DNA from 4 places in the Paenibacillus sp. cl141a genome. Region 1 is predicted to be linked to each of the others. Evidence: a T-box and tRNA genes for the amino acid it is inferred to sense, from the RefSeq annotation. Region 1 holds a T-box; the other regions hold tRNA genes.

Region 1 (5,394 bases):
TATCGGCGTGCTGTATGATCCCGGGAACATGGTCCATGAAGGTTACGAGAACTACCGGATGGGCTTGGAGCTTCTCGGTCCCTACCTGGCTCATGTCCATGTGAAAAACGGGGGATATCGAAAAACGCCTTCCGAGGATGGAAGCTCGGCATCCTGGTCCGGAGAATGGGTCTCGCTTGGCCAAGGGGCCGTCCCATGGAAGCAGGTCATACAGGATTTGCAGTCGGTCGGCTATGAAGGGTACTACGGAATTGAGGATTTTAGCGGGACGTTTGAATCCAGGGAGATGCTGCTTCGTTTTGCCGAGCAGATAAACATGTGGGCAGACCATAAACAAAGCGTATAAGACACTTATGAAGGAGGCGATAGATGATATGGAACAGGTAAGAATAGGGGTTATCGGACTGGGGATGGGTTTTTCGCATGCCAAATCGCTTGCCGCTGGGCGGATTGCGGGGGCGCGGCTTAGCGCCATATGCGACCTCAACCCGGCCAAGCAGGAAGAAGCGCGGGCTACGCTCCCTTCGGACGTGAAAATTTGGAGTGACACGGACGCTATGATCTCTTCGGGAGAGATCGATGCGGTGATTATTGCAACGCCCCATTATGCTCATCCTCAAGTGGCGATCGCGTGCCTGAATCAGGGACTCCATGTCCTGATCGAGAAGCCGGCGGGCGTGTATACGAAGCAGGTACGGGAAATGAACCGCGCGGCCGAAGGCAGCGGCAAAGTGTTCTCGATCATGTACAATCAGCGCTGCAATCCGCTGTATAAAAAGCTTAGAGAGCTCATCGCGGCCGGCGAGCTCGGCGAAGTGCGGCGGATGAATTGGATCGTCACGAATTGGTACCGCTCACAGAGTTATTACGATTCAGGCGGATGGCGTGCTACCTGGGCGGGAGAAGGCGGAGGCGTCCTGATTAACCAGTCTCCGCACCAGCTGGATCTGTGGCAGTGGACAACCGGCATGATGCCGAAGAGAATCCGCGCCTTTTGTTCCTTCGGCAAGTACCGGAACATTGAAGTGGAAGACGACGTGACGGCTTATGCGGAATACGAGAACGGCGCCACGGCCGTCTTCATTACGACAACGGGGGAAGCGCCGGGCACGAACCGGTATGAAGTGACGGGAGACCGCGGTAAAATCGTCATCGAGGACGGCAAGCTTACCTTCTGGCGTCTAAGGGTGCCTGAACCGGAGTTCAATCAGCAGTATACCGGGGGCTTCGGCGAGCCGGAATGCTGGAAATGCGAAGTGCCGATTTCGGGGGACAATCCGCAGCATAACGGCATCATCCAGAACTTTGCGGACGCCATTTTGCATGGGACGCCATTGATTGCGCCGGGCGAAGAGGGCATCCACGGATTGACCCTGTCCAATGCCATGCATCTGTCCACCTGGACCGACAATTGGGTCGACCTGCCGTTGGACGAAGATCTGTATTACGAGATGCTGCAAGAACGGATAGCGAATTCGTCCACCCGGAAAACGGTCAAGGAGATCGGGCCGGTGGATATGAGCAAGACGTTTGGCGCTTATTAAATTACAATCGGGAGGCTCTTGGTATGGATCGCAGTAATGGAATGCTCTATGCGCCGGTGGGCAAGGCCCAGCCGGTGTGCAAGCCCGGAGAATTTATTTTTGCAGCCATGTCGCTGGAGCATGGCCATATATACGGCATGTGCAACGGCTTGATTGAGGCCGGGGCGACGCTGAAGTGGGTGTATGACCCAGACCCCGCCAAGGTTGCGGCTTTTTGCAAGGCATACCCGGAGGCAGCCGTGGCTTCCTCCGAGGCCCAGGTGCTGGAAGATGCCGAAGTTCATCTGGTGGCGGCTGCCGCCATTCCTTCGGAGAGGTGCGAGCTTGGGCTGAAAGTCATGTCGCACGGCAAGGATTATTTCACGGATAAAACGCCGTTCACCACGCTGGAGCAGGTGAACGCTGCACGCGCGAAAGCCGCGGAGACGGGCAAGAAATACATGGTCTATTACAGTGAAAGGCTGCATGTGGAGAGTGCCGTCCATGCCGGGAAGCTGATTCAGGACGGGGCGATCGGGCGAGTGGTGCAAGTGATGGGAACCGGACCGCACCGTTTAAATGCGTCCTCCCGCCCGGACTGGTTTTTCCGTCATCAACAGTACGGGGGCATTCTGTGTGACATCGGCTCCCACCAGATCGAACAATTTTTGTTTTATGCGGGATGCCGCGATGCCAAGGTGCTCAGCAGCAAGGTGGGCAATTATGCGAATCCGGAATACCCCGAGCTGGAGGATTTCGGGGATGCGACGCTTGTGGGAGACAATGGGGCCACCAATTATTTCCGCGTCGATTGGCTGACGCCCGGAGGCCTTGGCACGTGGGGCGATGGCAGAACCTTTATTCTGGGAACGGAAGGATACATCGAGCTTCGCAAATACATCGATATCGCAAGGCATCCGCATGGGGATCATCTGTACTTGGTTAACGGTGAAGGAGAGTTTCATATGGAACTCCAGGGGAAAGTGGGCTATCCGTTTTTCGGGGAGCTTATCCTGGACTGCCTGGAACGCACGGAACATGCCATGTCCCAGGAGCATGCCTTCAAGGCCGGAGAATTGTGCGTGATTGCCCAAAATGAAGCCGTGCGCATTCCCTAAAATCATTTATAATAGAGAAAACCCCGTTACGTTGAGGGTTGGGGGTTAGACGACTCCAAAATCGCTAAAGGGGCGACTCTCTAGATGACCTCATCTGTCGATATGATGCCAGGCTTTGACCGCATGCAGCTTCAAGCGCCGTTCGATCTGACCTATTACAATGATCAGCCGCTGTCGGGAGGCCAGTTTCACTCGCATGCTTTTTATGAAATTTATTATTTCCATGAGGGACGCTGCACGTATTTGATCGGCGATTCCGTGTTCACCCTGAAACCGGGGGATCTGCTCCTGATGAACGGGCTTACGCTGCACTGTCCGAACGTTGAACCCGATTCCAGATATGTCAGGAGCATTCTGCATTTTGATCCGGCCTGGATCTGCAAGGGGCTTTCGGAGACGGCCAAATCGATATTGCTTGACCCCTTCGAAACGCTGCGGAATCATCGCATGACGCTGACGGGGGAGAACCGGGAAGAATTCGAAGGGATGCTGGCCGATATACACCGCCTGTCGTCCTCCACGGCCGGCTTTGGTCAGGAGCGGATGACCCTTCGAATCCAGGAGATGATGTACGTCATCGCCGATTGGTGCCAGGCCGCCGTGCAGGATCACGACTCGATCTCGGAGAAGGAGCGGCATGTCCAGCATGTCGTATCGTTTGTCGAGGAGAATTATATGCTGGATCTGACGCTGGAGGGAATCGCCCGCGACATGCATATCACGAAACACTATTTATCCTCCTTATTCAAGGAAGTGACCGGAACGACGGTGTTCAAATATGTGTATCATCGGCGGATCAACCAGGCAAAAATCATGCTCAGGTTCCACCCCCATCTGAGCATAACGGAGATCAGCCAGGCGTCCGGGTTCAAGCATTTGGCCCATTTCAGCCGGATGTTCAAGGCCATGGTCGGGACGACGCCGGAACATTACCGTAGAAGCGGAGAAGAGCTTTCGTTGACTTGATCGTGCTTTTTGGGTATAATAGCCACATTAAAACGGTAATATGAACGCGATGATGAGGATCAATCGTTCCAATTTCGATCATGCAGAGAGCCGGTGTCTGGTGAAAACCGGTTGACGATAGGGATGAACTCGCCTCGGAGCAATGGTGTTAACCCGGCCGTCGGAGGGCTGTATTCCGGCAGAATCGGCCGATGAAGCATCGTCGTCTTATCCGCGATAAGGATGCAAAGGGAGCGAAAGGCAAAGCATGCCTTTGGCTAACTAGGGTGGTACCACGGGAATCAAACCTCTCGTCCCTAGCGATCAACGCTATGGATGATGAGGTTTTTTTGTTTTTTTGGGCTATGGCGCAAGCCTTGCCTCTCGACTGTGAAGGAGGAGCAATGAAGTATGACGGACAATCAACCAACCGGCCACGGCTACCAGCCGCAGGCCATCGAACCGAAGTGGCAGCAGTATTGGGATGAGAACAAAACCTTTAAAACGGAAGATGCCTCGTCCAAACCTAAATTTTACGCGCTGGATATGTTTCCGTACCCATCGGGCGCAGGCCTGCACGTAGGTCACCCGGAGGGATACACGGCAACGGACATCGTGTCCCGCTACAAGCGGATGCGCGGATACAACGTGCTTCATCCGATGGGATGGGACGCCTTCGGCCTGCCGGCAGAGCAGTATGCGATGGACACGGGCAAACATCCTCGGGAGTTCACCGTGCAGAATATCGATACGTTCCGCCGCCAGATCAAATCCCTCGGGTTCTCGTATGATTGGGACCGCGAGATCAGCACCACCGATCCGGAATATTACAAATGGACGCAGTGGATCTTTATCCAGCTCTATAAACGCGGCCTGGCCTATGTGGCCGAGGTTCCGGTGAACTGGTGCGAAGCGCTCGGCACTGTGCTGGCGAACGAGGAGGTCATCGACGGCAAGAGCGAACGCGGAGGCCATCCGGTCGTACGCAAGCCGATGCGCCAATGGATCCTGCGCATTACCGAATATGCGGATCGCCTGCTGGAGGATCTGGACGAGCTGGACTGGAGCGAAAGCCTGAAGGATATGCAGCGCAACTGGATCGGCAAATCCACGGGCGCCGAGGTCCGTTTTGACATCGAAGGGTATGATGGTCATCTGGAGGTGTTCACCACTCGTCCGGATACGCTGTTCGGCGCAAGCTACTGCGTCCTGGCACCGGAGCATGACCTCGTGGACAAGATTGCGACGGCCGATCAGCGTGAAGCGGTGAAAGCTTATCAGGATCAGGCAGCACGTAAAAGCGACCTGGAGCGGACGGATCTGGCCAAGGATAAAACCGGCGTATTCACCGGCGCGTATGCCGTCAATCCGGTAAACGGCGCCAAGGTACCGATTTGGATCGCGGATTACGTGCTTGCCGGCTACGGCACCGGTGCCATTATGGCGGTTCCGGGACATGACAGCCGGGACTGGGAGTTTGCGAAGCAATTCGGTCTTCCGATCATTGAAGTCGTTCAAGGCGGAAACGTCGAGGAGGAAGCATATACCGGCACCGGCGCGCACGTGAATTCCGGCTTCTTGAACGGGCTGGATAATGAAGCGGCTATTCAGGCGATGAATGAATGGCTGGAGAAAGAGGGCAAGGGCAAGAAGAAGGTAACCTACCGTCTGCGCGACTGGCTGTTCAGCCGTCAACGCTATTGGGGCGAGCCGATTCCGATTCTGCATCTGGAAGACGGAACGATGAAGACCGTGCCGGAAGATCAGCTTCCATTGCTCCTGCCGGATGTGGATCAGATTAAACCGTC
Region 2 (5,394 bases), on a different contig from region 1:
CCGAATCGAACATCGTATTTATTCTCAAAACCGATATTTTTATCATTGAATCGATCGTCGAGGAGATTCGCGAGGCAGGCAAGCTTTCGTTTGTGCATTTTGATCTGATTGAAGGGATCGGCAAAGATAAGACGGGAGTTAAGTACTTGGCTGAGAAGGTTGGCATCGACGGGATTGTCACGACAAAAAACACGGCGATTGTGGAAGCAAAGAAGCTGGGCTTGTTAACGGTTCAGCGTCTGTTCGTATTTGACTCCGTCTCCCTGGACAACGGGATCAAGATGATTAAGGCCTCCAATCCCGATGCCATTGAAGTGCTCCCGGGCATGGTGTGCCAGCGGATTATGGAACGTATTCGCGCAGAGGTGGACGTGCCTGTCATTGCAGGGGGGCTCATGATCGATTTGGAGGATTTTGATACGGCTCTAAAGAGTGGTGTAATCGGCATATCCACCTCCAGCAAAGAGTTATGGCGCTGGCAGGATGAACATATGGCATAACGAAGAGCCGCCTTACAAGATGAAGATGGGTGGAGATTAGGAATGGATGTGTTTCAACTGGATACGGAGACCATGCTGATGCGGCTGCTGTTCGCTGCATTGCTCGGCGGTTTGATCGGTTGGGAGCGGGAACGCCGGAATAAGCAGGCCGGGTTAAAAACCCATCTCTTGGTTGCCGTCGGATCGACGCTGATTATGCTGACTTCCATCTACGGGTTTGACTCTGCACTAATCAATCATCCCAATGCGAGGTTTGATCCTGCCCGGCTGGCAGCACAGGTTGTAAGCGGTATCGGTTTTCTTGGTGCCGGAGCCATATTGCGGCGTTCCAATCATATCATTTCAGGTCTGACCACGGCCGCCACGTTATGGGTGGCAGCGGCTATCGGTTTAAGCGTGGGCTCCGGTTTTTACTGGCCTGCAATCATCACGACAGCGATCGTTCTGGTCAGCACGCTGGTGCTGAATAAATTGGAATCGAGGTTTCTCTTTATCAAAAAGTCCGGCAGCTTAAAGATTATCATCGAGGCGGGTGACCGTCCGGTACATGTAAGCACGATTACGGAGTTGCTGCAAAAGGCCAATATGACGGTGGAAGGCATGATCGTGAACAATGACACGACGGAAGACGATTCGACCAAGGTAACGATGGAATTCCGGGTATATTCTTTCAACAGCAAGGGAATTAACGGATTGTTCGAGCAGTTGTGGCAGGTAGAGGGGATTAAGCAGGTTCGCATGAACTGGCGTGATTAAGGACTCGGCGTTGCTTCGTTGCTTGATGGGGGAGTTTTGGACCGACAAATCATGGAACATGGAGCGGTGAAATGTCCTGTAAAGGCTGAGCCCGGGGGAACCCGGACTCGGCTTTTTTGGTTTTCTAATGGATGGAGGAAGCATTGAGTGACGAGTCGCCCCTGTTCCGCGCTTTCGTCCAGTTAAAAGCCGAGATGCTTCTGGCTATCAGAAACTGGGCTGCATAATACGTGGTCATGATCCATACGTTCGAATAAAGGATATCGGAAACAAACATGTTCCAGGACAGGATCGAGTCCGAGATGACAAAGAGCAGACTTCCAAGCAAGGCTAACTGGTTTCCGGTCATGACGGAGGTCCAGAGCATGGTCGAGATGACCACAATATAAGCGATGACGGGAAATATCAAAGCCTGCTCCCCATGTGAGTTGAGAGAGGTCACCAATTGAAAGCCCATCCAGACCGAATAGGCCGCAATCGGAACGATGCTGAGGAGGCGGGGAAGCGAATATCGCCATTGTCCCAGGAAGCTGACCGTATAGAACAGGTGACCGATCAGAAAAAAGGTAAGGCCGACGACAAACCAGATCAGCGTACCGTCACCGATCATGCAGAAGAACAGTCCCGATAACAGAAGATAGTGAACCTTCGTGGCACGGGGCGGGAATTGCCGATATGCAAACAGGATGATGAGCCACATGGGGATGAGCTTGAACAGCAGTTTGACGAGCATGGGCTCGGAAGGAATGAAGAAAATGTAAAGCAGACTCATGATCAGGATGAACAATGGCAGCAGATATCGTTTCAAATCAAATCCCCCCGGCAGAAATGTAATCTCATGCTTAGACAAGTTCTTCCTCAGCGTCCCAATTCCTCTTTCCTGATCCTTGGCTGTATAAAAGGTATGTTGAATTAATATAAATGGGGCTAGCCTCTGTAATAGATGTTTTATAATGGAAATGGGAAGTGAACTGAGCTGAAGGAGGGGAGAGTTTGTGATGAAGAAACGTCAAGGAGTGAAAAAGCTGCTGGCCGGTATGATGGCAGCGATAGGGATCGCCGGTTTCCTGTTTGGAGGAGAAGAAGTTTGGGCTTCGGGCACATCTTCAGACAAACCCATTGAAATTAGGGTCAATGGCGGCAAATTGCTGTTGGATTCGCCTGCTTTTATTCATCAAGGGAGGGTGATGGTGCCATTCCGCGGCATTTCGGAAGCTATGGGTGCCGACGTGCGTTGGAATCAAGCCGATCGGACGGCGATCGTAAGCAATGGCAAACATACGACGAGTTATACCGTTGGGCATACCCATGCCGTGAAGGACGGCAAGGACGTAACCCTGGATGCTCCGCCACTTCTCAAGGAGGGACGAGTTTACATCCCGCTCCGTTTCTCGGCTGAAGGGCTTGGAGGCAAGGTGTCCTGGGATAACAAGGCTAAAGAAGCTATGATTTATCCGCAACTCACGCCGAAAGAGGCAGAAGCCGCGCTGTCCAAAATCAGTGCTGAAGCGATCGAATTGTTAAAAAACAAGGATTTTGAGAAGCTGGCCGAACTCGCTCATCCAGACGGAATCACCTTCTCACCGTATGCTCACGTCGACCGGCAGAAGGACGTAACGCTCAGCAAGCAGCAGCTGCGGCAGGGATTGAACTACGACGCCGTTTACCGATGGGGTGAGTTTGACGGCAGCGGAGAATCGATTTCGATGACTTTTGATGACTATTACAAGAAATTCATTTATTCGCTGGACTTTGCGAAGGCGCCATGGATCGGATACAACCAATCGAAGAGCGAAGGAAATACGGCGAACAATGCCAGCAGCCAGTATAGAGAGGCCGGCATCGTTGAGTATTATTATGATGGAGTTGATCCTGATTATGCGGGCATGGACTGGGAAAGCCTGCGGCTAGTGTTTGAGCGGTATGAGGATCGTTGGGTATTGTCCGGCATCATACATGATCAATGGACGATCTGAGACTGGCCTGATTAGTTGAAACCATGATGAAATAATGGTTTCGACATTTTTTTTGAAAAAATCCTTGCTTTTTAACTTGGGGCGTAATATACTCTTAATTACGGTGATCAACGATCACGACTTACATAATATGCGGTCGTGGCGGAATTGGCAGACGCGCACGGTTCAGGTCCGTGTGGGCTTACCCCCGTGGAGGTTCGAGTCCTCTCGACCGCATCTATGAGCAAAGCTGTTTTTCAAGTGGAATTCGACTTGAAGAACAGCTTTTTTTCGTTCCTCTTCATGTGGAAATCGCGTTATACTGAATAGGAGGGACCGTTCCGTATGAGGCTGATGGAATGGGACGACTAGCGTAAACAGCCGTTACGGTTGGTTACTTAGAACATAAAGGGGTGTGATCGCATGATAAAACCTCGAAACAGGATGGGCATTATGCTGATGATGTTGATCGCAGTCAGCGTAGCTGTCGGATGCCAGTCATCGGATAAAGGGAATGGGGCCGGGCCTTTGCCGACTGAGGCATTGGTGAATTCCCCCAAGGGAGATATTCCTGAGACAACGCCGCCTTCCGGCACGGATGAGCCCTCGGGCCATACGGATGGCAGCGCAGGAAACGGTTCCGCAGCAGACACGCAAGAAGATCCAGCGGCCGAACCCGATGTGGATTTATCGGATGTGACGGCAGTCCGGCTCGTTAATCATAACTCCGGCTGGATCGGGGGAGAAGGCTGGATTGCTTTTAGTGATGACGGAGGCACGGAATGGGAGGTTCAAGCTCAGCCGAAGGGCACAGTACGCCAAATCTTTGCGCTGAACGGAAAGCAGGCCTGGACCGTGATGGAGAATAACGATCTGTATCGTACGACGGATGGCGGAGAAACATGGAACCGGATAGGAAGCACGCCGAATGCCGGCTTTCTCCATTTCATCTCGCCTGAAACGGGATTCAGCGGTCAAGCCAAAACCGAGGACGGAGGCAAGACCTGGAGCATTCAGGATATGCCGGATACGACCACCCGAGGCAATGACCAAAGAGCCGCCACTGACGGAGTCGTTCAACATTTCAAAAACGATGGCGTTAAGCCTGGGAAATTATACGTTATAAACGAGACGAAGACCCATAACTAATCATAACAAAGCAGACCGGAAAATTACCGGCCTGCTTTTTTGAGCTTATGCCTAAATGTTCATCAAGAATCAGGCAGAACGACGAGCCTCGCATGGTTCTTAAGGGAGCTCTTTGAATATTCTTCGGGAGCCTGCCCAAAGACCGGCTGCAATTCCAAAAAAACCGAAGAGGGAAACCAGGACCATCAGATTGTAGGAGTGCCATCCGAGCAGGAATCCGATGCCGCTTCCCATGGTCGTTCCAGCCAACAATCCCAGTGAAGCGCCGATTTCCTTCTGACGCAGCTTCATTCGTCAGTCACCTCATTCCTGGCTGCTTTCGTATGCCCGATGTTACTTGTATTCCCTGAAAACCTCAAACTATGCCATGACACAAAATAAGCCCGGCTTGGCCGAATGGAGTCCGGCAAGCAGAGCATTTGTGTCAGATCATAAGTATGGTTATTGGTTTAACGGCTAGTTTTATCGGGACTCTTGCTTCAGTGCGCAATCTGCGAATAACACAGACTTAGGGATTCGGAAGAACTGTTCCGCTTTCTCCTGGAATGCTGCTGAAGGTACGGTGCCTTGGTGCAGCCATTTGCGGAACGTGCCGGGATGCACGCCGATCCAGCGGCTGACATCGCTCACCGACAAATCATGAACCATGCACAGGCCTGTCAGAATCCGATTGCTGACCGGAGAGCGTGTCAGGGTGCGTTTCATGAATCGGGAAGGCGCTGGCTGACAGATCAAGGGCGACTTGTCCAGCAATTCTTCTCTGAAGAGAATGTGGCGGGGGTAACCCAAGTAGTCGCAGGCTTTCTCCAGGTTGTTTTTTCCGGGAACGCGTCCCTCATATACCCAGGCGCTGACGCTACGGGAGGATACTCCCAGTTCCTCGGCCAATTGCGACAATTTGATATCGTTGGCCATAAGTACGGCTAACAGGACGCGGTTACGAATTTGGCAGCGGGTCGGCCGACGAAAGCGCTTGACTCGCACGCCTTTCCCCAAATATTTACGATTGATCAGGGACCACGCCTCAATGGAGT
Region 3 (5,394 bases), on a different contig from region 1:
CCATCAGCATCCCACAGCAAGCGGACGGGGTGTATACGTTGTCGGCCTATCCGCCGAAAGCGCAGGACGAAGCCACCCTGCATATCGACCAGTACAGCGGAGCGGTGTTGGCGGATTATCGCTATGATCATTACGGATCCGTCGGCAAAGCCGTTGCCTTGGGCATTACGCTGCACAAAGGAACCCAATTCGGCATCGTCAACCAAATTTTCAGTTTGCTGATATGCCTAGGCATCATTCTCATTGCGGTAAGCGGTTTGTACTTGTGGTGGAAACGAAAACCGGACCACGGACTGGGGGCTCCGAAAGCGCCCGAGGCAAGCGCCAAGAGCATGAGGCTGTTCCTGCTGCTGTTTATCGCTTTGGGGATTCTGTTCCCGCTTGTGGGCTTGTCCCTCATCATCGTGTGGATCATCGATTACGCCATCGTACGAAAGGTACCGGCGATCAAGGCTTTCCTGAACGCCTGATTCGCTTAGGACTCAATCAAATATAAGGGGTGGCGGTTTCATGATCGTGAAAGGCCGTATTATTATAACCGTACTGCTATCGGTTCTGCTGCTGAGCGCTTGTTCGGCCAGTCCCGAGGCAGCCGACTGGTATGAAAAAGAAATCCCATTGATGGCCGAGGTGAACATCCCGGATGTATTATCCGTCCAACAGCCGGAGACCATCGAGATTATCCTTACCCAAGACGGCAAAAGAGTGCCCGATGCGGATTTTGTCCACTACGAGCTGTGGAGCCATGACGGTTCCCTGCGGGATCCCATGACGGATGCGGTCGAGGTGGGTGATGGCGTGTATACGGTGACCAAAACCTTCGAAAAAGAGGGGCTGTATTTCATCAAGCTGCACAGCGGCAACAACGGCTCCATCATCATTCCCCAGAAACCGTTCGCCGTCGGCAAACTGTCCGAGGCCGAGCTCGCCTACCTGGAAGCGGGAACTCCGACATTCCAAGAAGGCACGGCAGAACATCATCATTGAAACAAGCGGAATCAGGATAAAAACCGGCGCCGAATGTCCGGCGTCGGGACCATGCATTCACTGGATTGCCCGAACCACCGGTAACGGTTCCTTGCCACCCAGCGGTACACCAGGTTCCGGAAGAAAGGGGGAATCAGGATCAGGACATACAACAGCGGCCAAGGAAAGCGAAGACGCCGCGCAATCCGAAGAGCTCCCGTCGATCTGGTGTAATATCTACCCTGTTCAATCAGCACCATCGTCTCCGGGGAATCTCCATCGAGCCCTCCCTGCCTCAACAGCTCCTGACCGATCTCGGATTGCAGCGAAGCGAACCGGAAAGCCCCCGGGGGATCTCGCTTGATAATGAATTGAGTCAGCCCCTGGCACATATGACACACGCCATCAACCAGCACAATTGCATATTCCTCATGATTTTCGGTTGCACGATCCTTCATATTTTATTCGCTCCCTTCACGCCATAAAAAAAGAAAAAACGCAGGAGCCCTCTCCTACGCTTGATCAAGTACGCTTATTGGTTTATTACTCAGCAGCTTTGTTCAGCCACTCGCCGTCTCTCATCTGCTGGTCGAATTCGTTCGAGAATTTCTCCATGCATTTGCATATGAAATCCTTACGACAAACCGGGCAAGGTACTTTCCCAAGTCGGCTAAGCGCAGTCAGTTTCCATTCCGGGAAGCGGTTATAGAATACGCGAATATCCGTTCCGTCAGCCGTGTGGATAATGAATTCGTAAAGCCCTTCCTTTTCATTGCTTCCAGCTGTGGTCACATTTGCAATCTGCGGTCTGTATGGCATGTTCATCACCCGTTTATTTTATTTAAATTCCTTATGACTGGTTTGTACTTTCTGGTACTTAGTCATATTAAAGAATTTTAAGGGTGATGTCAACCGAAGAACACATCCAGGATCGAGCCCAGCTGCCCCCTCTTTTTACCTTCCAATATATCCGGGTTGAAGACTTCCACATATCCGCAGTTCGTGCAGGAAACAAATAGGAAATGATTGTGCTGGATATCAAACATTTTGCTCAAGCCTGCCCCAGACATCGAGACCTCTTTCGTCTGGCAGTGGTTCCCTCCGCATTTGCTGCATACAAACCGTTCCTCTATCATTTGTTCTATTCGCATTCCAAGCGCCCCTTTCAATGCATAGCTTTAACTGAAGTACGGCGTATCATGTAAAAAGTTTCATATTGAGCGTCTTTAGCCGACAAAAAAGGATGACCCCCATTTTAGAGAGCCATCCGAATCCTCCATCGTTAGCTTACGCTTAACTCCACGTCGATGTTGCCCCGGGTTGCTTTGGAATATGGGCAAAACGCGTGCGCTTTCTTCGCGAGATCCTCCGCCTGGCTTCGTTCGATGCCCGGCATTTCGATCTTCAGCTTCACTGCCAGCTTAAAGCCGTCAGCGCCTTCGTCTTTTCCGATCGACACCTGGGAGTGGATCACGACATCCTTCAGCTCGACGCCCTCCTTGCGGGCGATGTTGGCCAAGGCGCTTTCATAGCAGGCGCCATAACCGGCCGCGAACAGCTGCTCCGGATTGGTTCCGGCTCCGCCCGGACCTCCGAGCTCTTTCGGCATGCTTAATTTGTGATTGAGAACGCCATCGGCAGATTCAACCGAGCCTTCCCGCCCTCCGACGACTTTAACATCTGCTGTGTATAATGGTTTCATGCTCGTTCATCTCCTTCATGCCCTATTATGGTCTCTACATGTACTCTTTAAACTTTCAGGGCAATTTGAAACGATAAACAGGGCATTTCACCATAGATGCAGCGTTATTCCTGCACGCGAAGAACATAACAAAAAAAGCCGCTTATCAAAGGGAATTCCACTTGATAAACAGCTTCTTTATAAAGTATGCGGTAGAGAGGACTCGAACCTCCACGGGTATACACCCACTACCCCCTCAAGATAGCGTGTCTGCCATTCCACCACTACCGCATGTATAAGGGATGTTCTGCAGCGAACATTCCCTATTATACTGCCCTCTTGTTCAAAAGTAAAGCGCCAAAATCTGGGCCTTTGGGTTGGCCGTTTTCATCAGCTAGCTCTTGTCGCTGCGCTTATCCTTCCGATAAGCCGAAAACTCGATGTATTCGCGGATAAATTCCTTCTCATGCTCTGTCAGACCAGACATTAAGGCAGGATCCAAAGATTCCGGATCTACTTCATATTCCCCGCGAGCTTCCTTGACACGGTTGGTCGGACTACCTCTTCCTATAATCAGCCAATCCAGGCTGACGGAAAAAAATGCTGCAATCTCAATCAATTTATTCGTGCTCGGCGTTGTTTTTCCCCTCTTCCAGTCACCAAAATTTCCTGTGCTGATCCCGAGGGTTTCACAAAACGCCTTCTTGGTCATACCCCGGCTTTCTATGAGATGTTCGATTCGTTGGTAAATAGACTGCATCAAACAACCGCCTTCCTATTTCTCTTTAAAAGAAAAATATCTTATGTACGTATTTTTTTTCTTGCATAATGACTTAATTACGTGTATAATCTAAATATATTGCCTAAATTATACCATAGTACTCATGGATCGTCGTATCTTTTACTCATGAGTCTATTCCGTACGAGGAGCGAGTAAATTGCCCTACGATACCATGACCACATCCTGGAATAATGCAGTACACTCCTTGAATAAAGGGCTGATGGTTCTTACCCCGGATGGCATCATAGACAAAATCAACGATCCGCTCATTGCCATGGCCGAAAAATACGGTGTCCCGCCTGACTTTAGGTGGCATGGAGCATCTTTTTTCGATATGACTTCCCGGCACTTGTGTTCTGTATTCGATCCATTTTCCCAGGAGGTGGATTTGCCCTCCGTAAAGGAAGTGATACTGGGCAAGCTGCCTGATTATTCTTTTGAATATGCCGTGGAATGGAATGACCGGCAGAACTGGGTTCTGTGCGAGGTGCTGCCGCTGATGATGAACAAGGACAGCCGTGTTCACGGAGCCATGATATCGTTCACGGATATTACGAAGTTCAAGCACAGGGAACTGCTGCTGGAACAAGCGCTGGCCCACAGCTTCCCTCTTCCAGGACATATCCCGATCTGTGCCGTGTGCAAATATGTTCGCCAAGCGGATGAATGGGAGCCTGTGGAGAGCTATTTGGAGAGCCGCCTCCCCATTGAGTTTACCCATGATATTTGTCCGGATTGCATTCGCAGATTATACCCGAAATATTCTTCCATTCTCGATGATCCGGAATTGCCCGATTAACGACCCGTCTGCATACAACACAGAATAAGCAGCTTCGATATCCCGATGTTCACTGGATTCGAAGCTGCTTATTTATGATTGAGGCATTCTTTGGTTGATTACGCATTCACAAAACGAAGCAGGGGGCTTATGAGGGCCGGCAATATCGAAACATGCCCCTCACCCTCAATTTCGTCGAACGTCGTCTCCAGCACATCTTCATGCCCTCTGAGAAAGGCATAGAGTTCCCTGGCATCCTTCACCATGGACGGCTTCTCCTCGGCCCCCACGTACAAGCGGAGCGACTTGCGCTCCCCGCTTTGTCCTAAACGGGTTTTCCCCTCTTCCCATCGCTGGTACAGCGCGTAATTCTTCCACCACACCGACGGACATGCCGCAATATACCGCGAAAAGGTTTCCGGTCTGGTGAATAAGGTATACAAAGTGAAAAATCCACCGAGCGAGTGTCCGAACAGCGCCTGCTTCGATCGGTTCACTGCATACCGTCGCTCCACGGCCGGCTTCAGCTGCTGCTCGATGAAGGTAAGGAACGCCTCCACCCCGCCCGTCTCCGGCCAATCCATGCCGTTTGGCCGGACAGGCAGTTCAGCGGGATCGGCATATTCCGTAAAGTTATAGAAGCGTTCGCTGCTTACGATAGGGCTGTCACTGTCAAAGCCGATGCCGACGATGAGCGCAGAGGGAATGCCACGAGGTGTGCGGGATTGCAGGCGGATGGCTTCGGCCAGCGTGCCGAAGGTGGCATTGGCATCCAGCGAATATAACACGGGATAACCTCCCTCAGGAGGCGGTCCCATCGGCTCGGCGATGAAAATGCGGTATTCGCGGCCCGTCTCGTCGGACTGCATGGACCAGGTCAGCGTTCCCGGTACGGAAAACAACGAGGCCTTTACTTGGTTATCTTGGTTATCTTGGTTATTATGCGATTCGTGCTTTTCCTGATAATTCGGATCCTCATATTGAGCTCGCCCCTTCGCCGATGCTTGCTCCTCTGCTTCCCCGACGAACAACCACCGCAGCGCATCCGGAAATCTTCTGGACATAAAGATAGGATCATGGGTTCCGTCAGGATCTACCGCCAGCTGCAGCCGCTCAGGGCTCACCCCTTGCTCAAGCCAGAACCGATGGGCCTCCACGTTGTTCACAAACATGTTTTTCTGCGCATTT
Region 4 (5,394 bases), on a different contig from region 1:
TCACCGATGCCCGCATCCGGTAAAACAGCGAAATGCAACATATATACAGCCTTCCAAGCATGAATCTCGGAATCACCGGGACTCTTGCGCGGAAGGCCGTTCTTTTTATACTTATACCCGGTCTCGGATGATCTCAACGGTTGGACCTTCACTCGTTACTCCACGATTGCGCACCTGTTTCGGGAGCTCATGGAAATCTAATACGAGCCCAACGGATCAGGCCGCCAGCTCGAGCGCTCCCTGACGAGATCGCTGATCCCGACGAACTCCACCTTCTTTTGCAGTTCCGGGATCGCGCCTTTTAGCGCCTCTGCCGTCCGGATTCCATATACACCAACATGGCCGATTGCAATGCAGGAAGTTCTCTCCTCCGCATGCTTCGCCGCGGTCTGCAGCTGCTTGCTTACATGCTGTACGGTATGAACGTCATCCAGGAAGATATCGTTGGCGATGGAAGGCATTCCCCTCGATGCTGCCAGTTTGCCGACCACGCTGTAGTAATTCGTTTTGCTGTCGACGAAAAACAGTCCTCTCTCCCTACAGACGTCGAGCACGATGGACATGACCCGTTCATCCCCGGTAACCTTGGAGCCCATGTGATTATTAATCCCAACGGCATAAGGAACCGAATCAATTGCCTCTTCCATGCGTTTGCGAATTTCCTCATCGGTGAGCGAACTTAAGATAGCACCCGGTCCAAGCCAAGAAGACCGGCCCTGCTTAGGCTCCATGGGCATATGAATAATGACGTCATGCCCCTGACGGTGCGCGGCCTCGGCATCTTTCTTGCTCGTCGGCAAAAACGGCATAACGGCTACCGTGATTTTGACAGGCAGATTGAGCATCTCCTCGGTCCCTTTCTGATCATTGCCAAAATCATCGATAATGACGGCCAGCTTATTCGGCTTCTTTTCCTGGACGGATCTGCTGCGACCGGATTCTTCGTGCACGTTTTGGGGTTCTGGGTTTTGGTTGAACGAATCAGCTGCACTAACCACCCCCGCCCCGTAACCGATCTGTGCTCCGTTCGCGATCCCCCATACCATGCACAGCAAGACGACCGATATTCTATATCTTTTCCGCATTGTTACGCCCCTTTCCACTCATTCTCAGGATAGCCTTACCTATCCGTATTGTTTGAGAAAATCCATTCAAATATGTAAGTACAAGCATAAATGATTGTATTCGGCATGGACCGGCACAAGAGTTTTCTAAAGCGCCAGAAAATAGAAACAAACGCTTTCGCATCGCAGGAAAACGTCTTGTTCGCATTCCGATGGAACCCTCCGCTCCCGCAATCACCTGCAGCGCATTTCCGACGAATTGCAGAGAATTGCCGGCCACGGTAAGACCGTTGGGCTTTCTTATTCGTTGCAGCGCCGGGAGCTGCGCAGTACTTTCGGCCTGTGCCGCATTGACTATCGATTGCATCGCACTGTCCCAAGAATTCCAAAGCAAAAAAGCTCGTAAACTGCAAGAACAGTTTACGAGCTCTCTCATTAGATGCGGTCGAGAGGACTCGAACCTCCACGGGGGTAAGCCCACACGGACCTGAACCGTGCGCGTCTGCCAATTCCGCCACGACCGCATATATGTTGTTCACCTTTGAGCCAAGCTCTTATCAGCGGCGACAAGATATATAATATCACGCTAAATAAATCGAGTCAACACTTTTTTTGAACTTGATTAAAAACCTTGTTTTCGGTTAAAATAAGAACATAAGTTCCCATTCGATATCCATTTTCTATATAAAGGCGGTGATGTTGATGGCCATACAGGCTGTTACAACGGAAGAACGGGCGTTGATCAAGAGTTACCTGCTGCTGATGTTCATTCATAAGGTGTTTGAACGGGATTGCCGGATCATTCAGGAGAGCGGGGTTTTCAAAACTCCTCAATTGTACGTAGAGGTTGTGGGCAACGGCGCCAAACGTGCTGCAGTGCTTCTTCGCGAGGTGAAGCAGGAATTCACCAAGCGGGCGATCAAGGTATATGACATCGGTCAAAGCCAAGACGGGATTCAGGCACGATATGCTTGCCGGGGGTACATCGGATCGATGAACATTCTATGGCCATCCTTCCGTGAGGAGATGATGGATCGCATGCGAGCGTATCTCGGACTGGTTCCGCCCGAGAGCGATTCCTCCGAGCAAGCCCATCCTCCCGCCGCTGCTTTCGCGCGCTAACATCGCCGTTCCTTAAACGAAAGAATAACCGCCTCCCCGGCTGTACAAGCGTTGCGGGAGAGACGGTTATTTTTTATCACAGATCAATGAAGGTTATGCTGCACGCGGGTCAGTCCCTGCGAGAGAGCATGTCCCGCGCTGGCGGCAGACGCCACGGCTACGGCCTCCATGATCTGAGCATCCGAGGCTCCCTTGGCACGGGCTTCCTCCATATGGTAGAAGGTACACAGCTCATTGTTGGCAAACAATCCGATCCCGAGCGCGATCAGTTGCTTCGTTCTCGCATCCAGCTCGCCATCCTGAAAGCAAACGCCGGTGAACTGATGATACGCTTCTGCCATGTCCGGCATGCTCTGCTTCAAATTCAGAATTTCATTCTTGTATGCCGAGACCTTGTCATTGGACATTTCCATAACCAAAAGCACCTCTTCCCGTAAAAATAGTTCCGAGGTTAAGTTGTCCTACGAATTCGAGATCTATGCTTATTCTTCGACCGGGCTGACTCTTGGCTCTTTTTTGAGCTGGTAGCTGTAGCGCCGATCCAGTTTAACGACCCGCCGGTTTCTGCGGCGGATGATAACCTGCTCCGGGTCCCAGGCTACGACGAACCCTATAATATCATTGGTCTCCAGCCCATCCCGCACAACCCGGACCAGCTCGCCGGAGAGCCGCAGTTCATCGAGTCTTTCATCACTGATCATCGCCATTCCTCCTTCATCACTTACTGTGCAAAAAAAGACCTAAATGAGATCATTTAGGTCTTTTGAATGCGTTGCGATATCGATAAACACCCCGATTAAGAGATGTTCTATATACCCATTAACGCTGAGCCGGCTCGATGCTATCATTCTTCTCGTACCAATAATCCAGCACGGTGGAAGACATGACGCGCTTCTCGATATATTCGACCTGCTGAGGCGTAAACTGGTCCTTCCATTCGAAGGAAACCTCCTCGCACAATCCGGCAATCGTCAGCAGTTCTGACCAGGCAACATAGCGTTTGTACCAGAAGAACTGAGGATGTTCAATCATATAGGGATATAGATCATCAAACTCCGTATGTTTACAATCCAAAGCACGTTCAAAATGTACCTTCGCTTCATTCAGCTTCTCAATCAAAAACGGCTCGGTTACAGGTTGTTTCCCCATGTTGCTGCCTCCTCTCTCTTGCCTACCTCTTTATTATAAGCGAAAATCACGGAGGCGAAAAGATTTAGTTGAGATTTTAGGCGGAAATCGCATTATCATTTACTTCAATTTACCATTTTTTCTCTTCGTTTAGAGTAGGGTACAACCGTTCATGACCTAAGACCCAGCCCGTGACAATCGGTCGAAGACAAGCCTAAGGAGACCCTAAGTTTTAGCTGAACGAAATCTTCCCATCCTCAAGCGACGATATGGTGACAAGCGATTCCACGTGAACATGCTGTTCGCGCAGCGTTCTCGCCCCGGCTTGGAAGCTCTTTTCGATCACGACGCCAAGCCCGATTAATTCCGCCCCGGCCCGATCAATGATTTTGATCAGCCCTCTCGCGGCGTCCCCGTTTGCAATAATGTCATCGATGAAGAGCACTTTATCGCCCTCGCCGATAAACTGGCGCGACACCATGATATCCGTGACAATGCCTTTGGTGAAAGACGGCACCCGCTCGCATAAGGCGTCTGGATCGGCGAGCAGCGTTTTTTTGCGACGGGCGAATACCATGGGGACTCCCAATTCAAGCGCTGCGGCAAAGGCAACCGATATGCCCGAAGATTCCAGCGTAACGACCTTGGTCACGCCGCTCTCTTTAAATCTCGCAGCAAATTCCCGGCCCATATCCATAATCAATGCCGGATCAACCTGATGCGTCAGCAGGGCATCCAGCTTCAGCACCTGATCCGACAACACGACGCCTTCTTTAACAATCCGCTCCTTTAACCAATCCATCCCAAAGACCTCCCATGATTCCTTTGTCGTAAAAGTAACATATTCCTCCCTATACGGCAAGTACAAACGGATGCTCCGTCATTTAACTTGCTAGTTCCCGTCATAATTCCTGACATAGCTTTCCGCTGTTTGGCGCTATGCCTCCAAATCCCCTCCAGTAGCAGGCCTTGGACAGGTAGAAGTCATGTCCCGGCTCAGCCAAGCATACCTTGTACTATGCAGAACGATTAACTTTCAAGGGGGACGCGAGGCTTGCGTAATTTTATACGTGTTTTACAGATCGCCTTTACATATATCGGAACCGTCGTTGGCGCGGGCTTTGCTACCGGCCGTGAAATCCTTCAATTCTTTACCCAGTACGGCCACTGGGCTACACTGACCATTGTGCTTACGACGGGATTATTCATCTGGCTCGGCACGAAAATCATGACGATATCGAGGCGGATCGGAGCCAAATCCTTTGAGGATTTGAACAAATTCCTGTTTGGCGAGAAAGCCGGCGTCTGGATCAGCCTCTTCATGTTTGTCATTCTGCTCGGGGTGAACAGCATCATGCTTGCCGGTGCCGGTTCCGTGTTTGTGGAGCACCTGAATTTGAGTTATCAGACCGGATTGTTTGTCACGATGATCGGGACTTTTTTTATTCTCAGAAAAGGCATCCAGTCCATCATGACGATGAACAGTCTCGTCGTGCCCATGATGCTGACCTTATCGGTGGCGGTGATCTCTCAAACGCTTCAGTCCCCGGGCGCCACCCGTTTCTTAACCTTGACCACCGACCACAGCTTGCCTTCGGTTTGGCTTGCGCCGCTGCTCTACACCGCCTTTAACCTGGTGATGGCCATGCCGGTGCTGGTCCCGCTCGGCAGCCAGACCGAAAGCGCGCGAACCGTAACCTGGGGGGGCATCATTGGAGGGACGGGCGTAGGGTTTATGCTGATGGCGGCGCATTTTGCGATGTCCGCCTATATGCCCGGCATAAGCCAGTACGAGATTCCGATGGGCAGCATCGCCAACCAGCTGGGCTGGTTTGTACAGATCATCTATCTCATCCTGATCTTCCTTGAAATTTTCAGCACCTTCGTTGCCAATATTTACGGCATCACCCTGCAGGTTCAGCAGCGAACCTCGCTCTCCCCGAGAGTGATCACCCTTGGCATCATGGTGTTCTGTTATTTCTTCAGCCAGTTCGGCTTCAGCTCCCTGCTCTCTCTGCTCTATCCGATGTTCGGGGGATTGTGCCTGCTCTGGGTGCTCCGGCTGACTTTATTCGGAACA

Evidence for each region. A T-box is a leader RNA that pairs with one kind of tRNA and senses whether it is charged. The one in region 1 lies ahead of leuS (leucine--tRNA ligase), so its partner is inferred to be a tRNA-Leu.
Region 2: it has a tRNA-Leu gene. The T-box ahead of leuS (leucine--tRNA ligase) is inferred to sense a tRNA for this amino acid. The anticodon was not compared.
Region 3: it has a tRNA-Leu gene. The T-box ahead of leuS (leucine--tRNA ligase) is inferred to sense a tRNA for this amino acid. The anticodon was not compared.
Region 4: it has a tRNA-Leu gene. The T-box ahead of leuS (leucine--tRNA ligase) is inferred to sense a tRNA for this amino acid. The anticodon was not compared.

What each region holds. Positions count from the first base shown of each region.
Region 1 is NZ_FNZO01000009.1:84,744-90,137, reverse strand. It holds gene BMX45_RS22165 (sugar phosphate isomerase/epimerase family protein) at 1-346, shown strand, start outside; gene BMX45_RS22160 (Gfo/Idh/MocA family protein) at 375-1,544, shown strand; gene BMX45_RS22155 (Gfo/Idh/MocA family protein) at 1,568-2,641, shown strand; gene BMX45_RS22150 (AraC family transcriptional regulator) at 2,726-3,607, shown strand; T-box leader at 3,648-3,908, shown strand; gene leuS (leucine--tRNA ligase) at 3,998-5,394, shown strand, end outside.
Region 2 is NZ_FNZO01000002.1:886,315-891,708, forward strand. It holds gene BMX45_RS09160 (glycerol-3-phosphate responsive antiterminator) at 1-500, shown strand, start outside; gene BMX45_RS09165 (MgtC/SapB family protein) at 543-1,256, shown strand; gene BMX45_RS09170 (lysoplasmalogenase) at 1,381-2,064, opposite strand; gene BMX45_RS09175 (copper amine oxidase N-terminal domain-containing protein) at 2,255-3,232, shown strand; tRNA gene BMX45_RS09180 (tRNA-Leu) at 3,365-3,448, shown strand; gene BMX45_RS09185 (WD40/YVTN/BNR-like repeat-containing protein) at 3,635-4,360, shown strand; gene BMX45_RS09190 (hypothetical protein) at 4,460-4,651, opposite strand; gene BMX45_RS09195 (helix-turn-helix domain-containing protein) at 4,823-5,394, opposite strand, start outside.
Region 3 is NZ_FNZO01000002.1:253,783-259,176, reverse strand. It holds gene BMX45_RS06365 (PepSY-associated TM helix domain-containing protein) at 1-470, shown strand, start outside; gene BMX45_RS06360 (FixH family protein) at 511-987, shown strand; gene BMX45_RS06355 (thiol-disulfide oxidoreductase DCC family protein) at 999-1,424, opposite strand; gene BMX45_RS06350 (hypothetical protein) at 1,510-1,785, opposite strand; gene BMX45_RS06345 (zinc ribbon domain-containing protein) at 1,875-2,117, opposite strand; gene BMX45_RS06340 (organic hydroperoxide resistance protein) at 2,249-2,668, opposite strand; tRNA gene BMX45_RS06335 (tRNA-Leu) at 2,856-2,938, opposite strand; gene BMX45_RS06330 (helix-turn-helix domain-containing protein) at 3,042-3,407, opposite strand; gene BMX45_RS06325 (hypothetical protein) at 3,586-4,227, shown strand; gene BMX45_RS06320 (alpha/beta hydrolase) at 4,326-5,394, opposite strand, start outside.
Region 4 is NZ_FNZO01000002.1:960,927-966,320, reverse strand. It holds gene BMX45_RS09585 (methyl-accepting chemotaxis protein) at 1-23, shown strand, start outside; gene BMX45_RS09580 (divergent polysaccharide deacetylase family protein) at 198-1,085, opposite strand; tRNA gene BMX45_RS09570 (tRNA-Leu) at 1,505-1,588, opposite strand; gene BMX45_RS09565 (YhjD family protein) at 1,767-2,186, shown strand; gene BMX45_RS09560 (carboxymuconolactone decarboxylase family protein) at 2,270-2,599, opposite strand; gene BMX45_RS09555 (hypothetical protein) at 2,669-2,887, opposite strand; gene BMX45_RS09550 (hypothetical protein) at 3,006-3,335, opposite strand; gene BMX45_RS09545 (xanthine phosphoribosyltransferase) at 3,547-4,116, opposite strand; gene BMX45_RS09540 (YkvI family membrane protein) at 4,369-5,394, shown strand, end outside.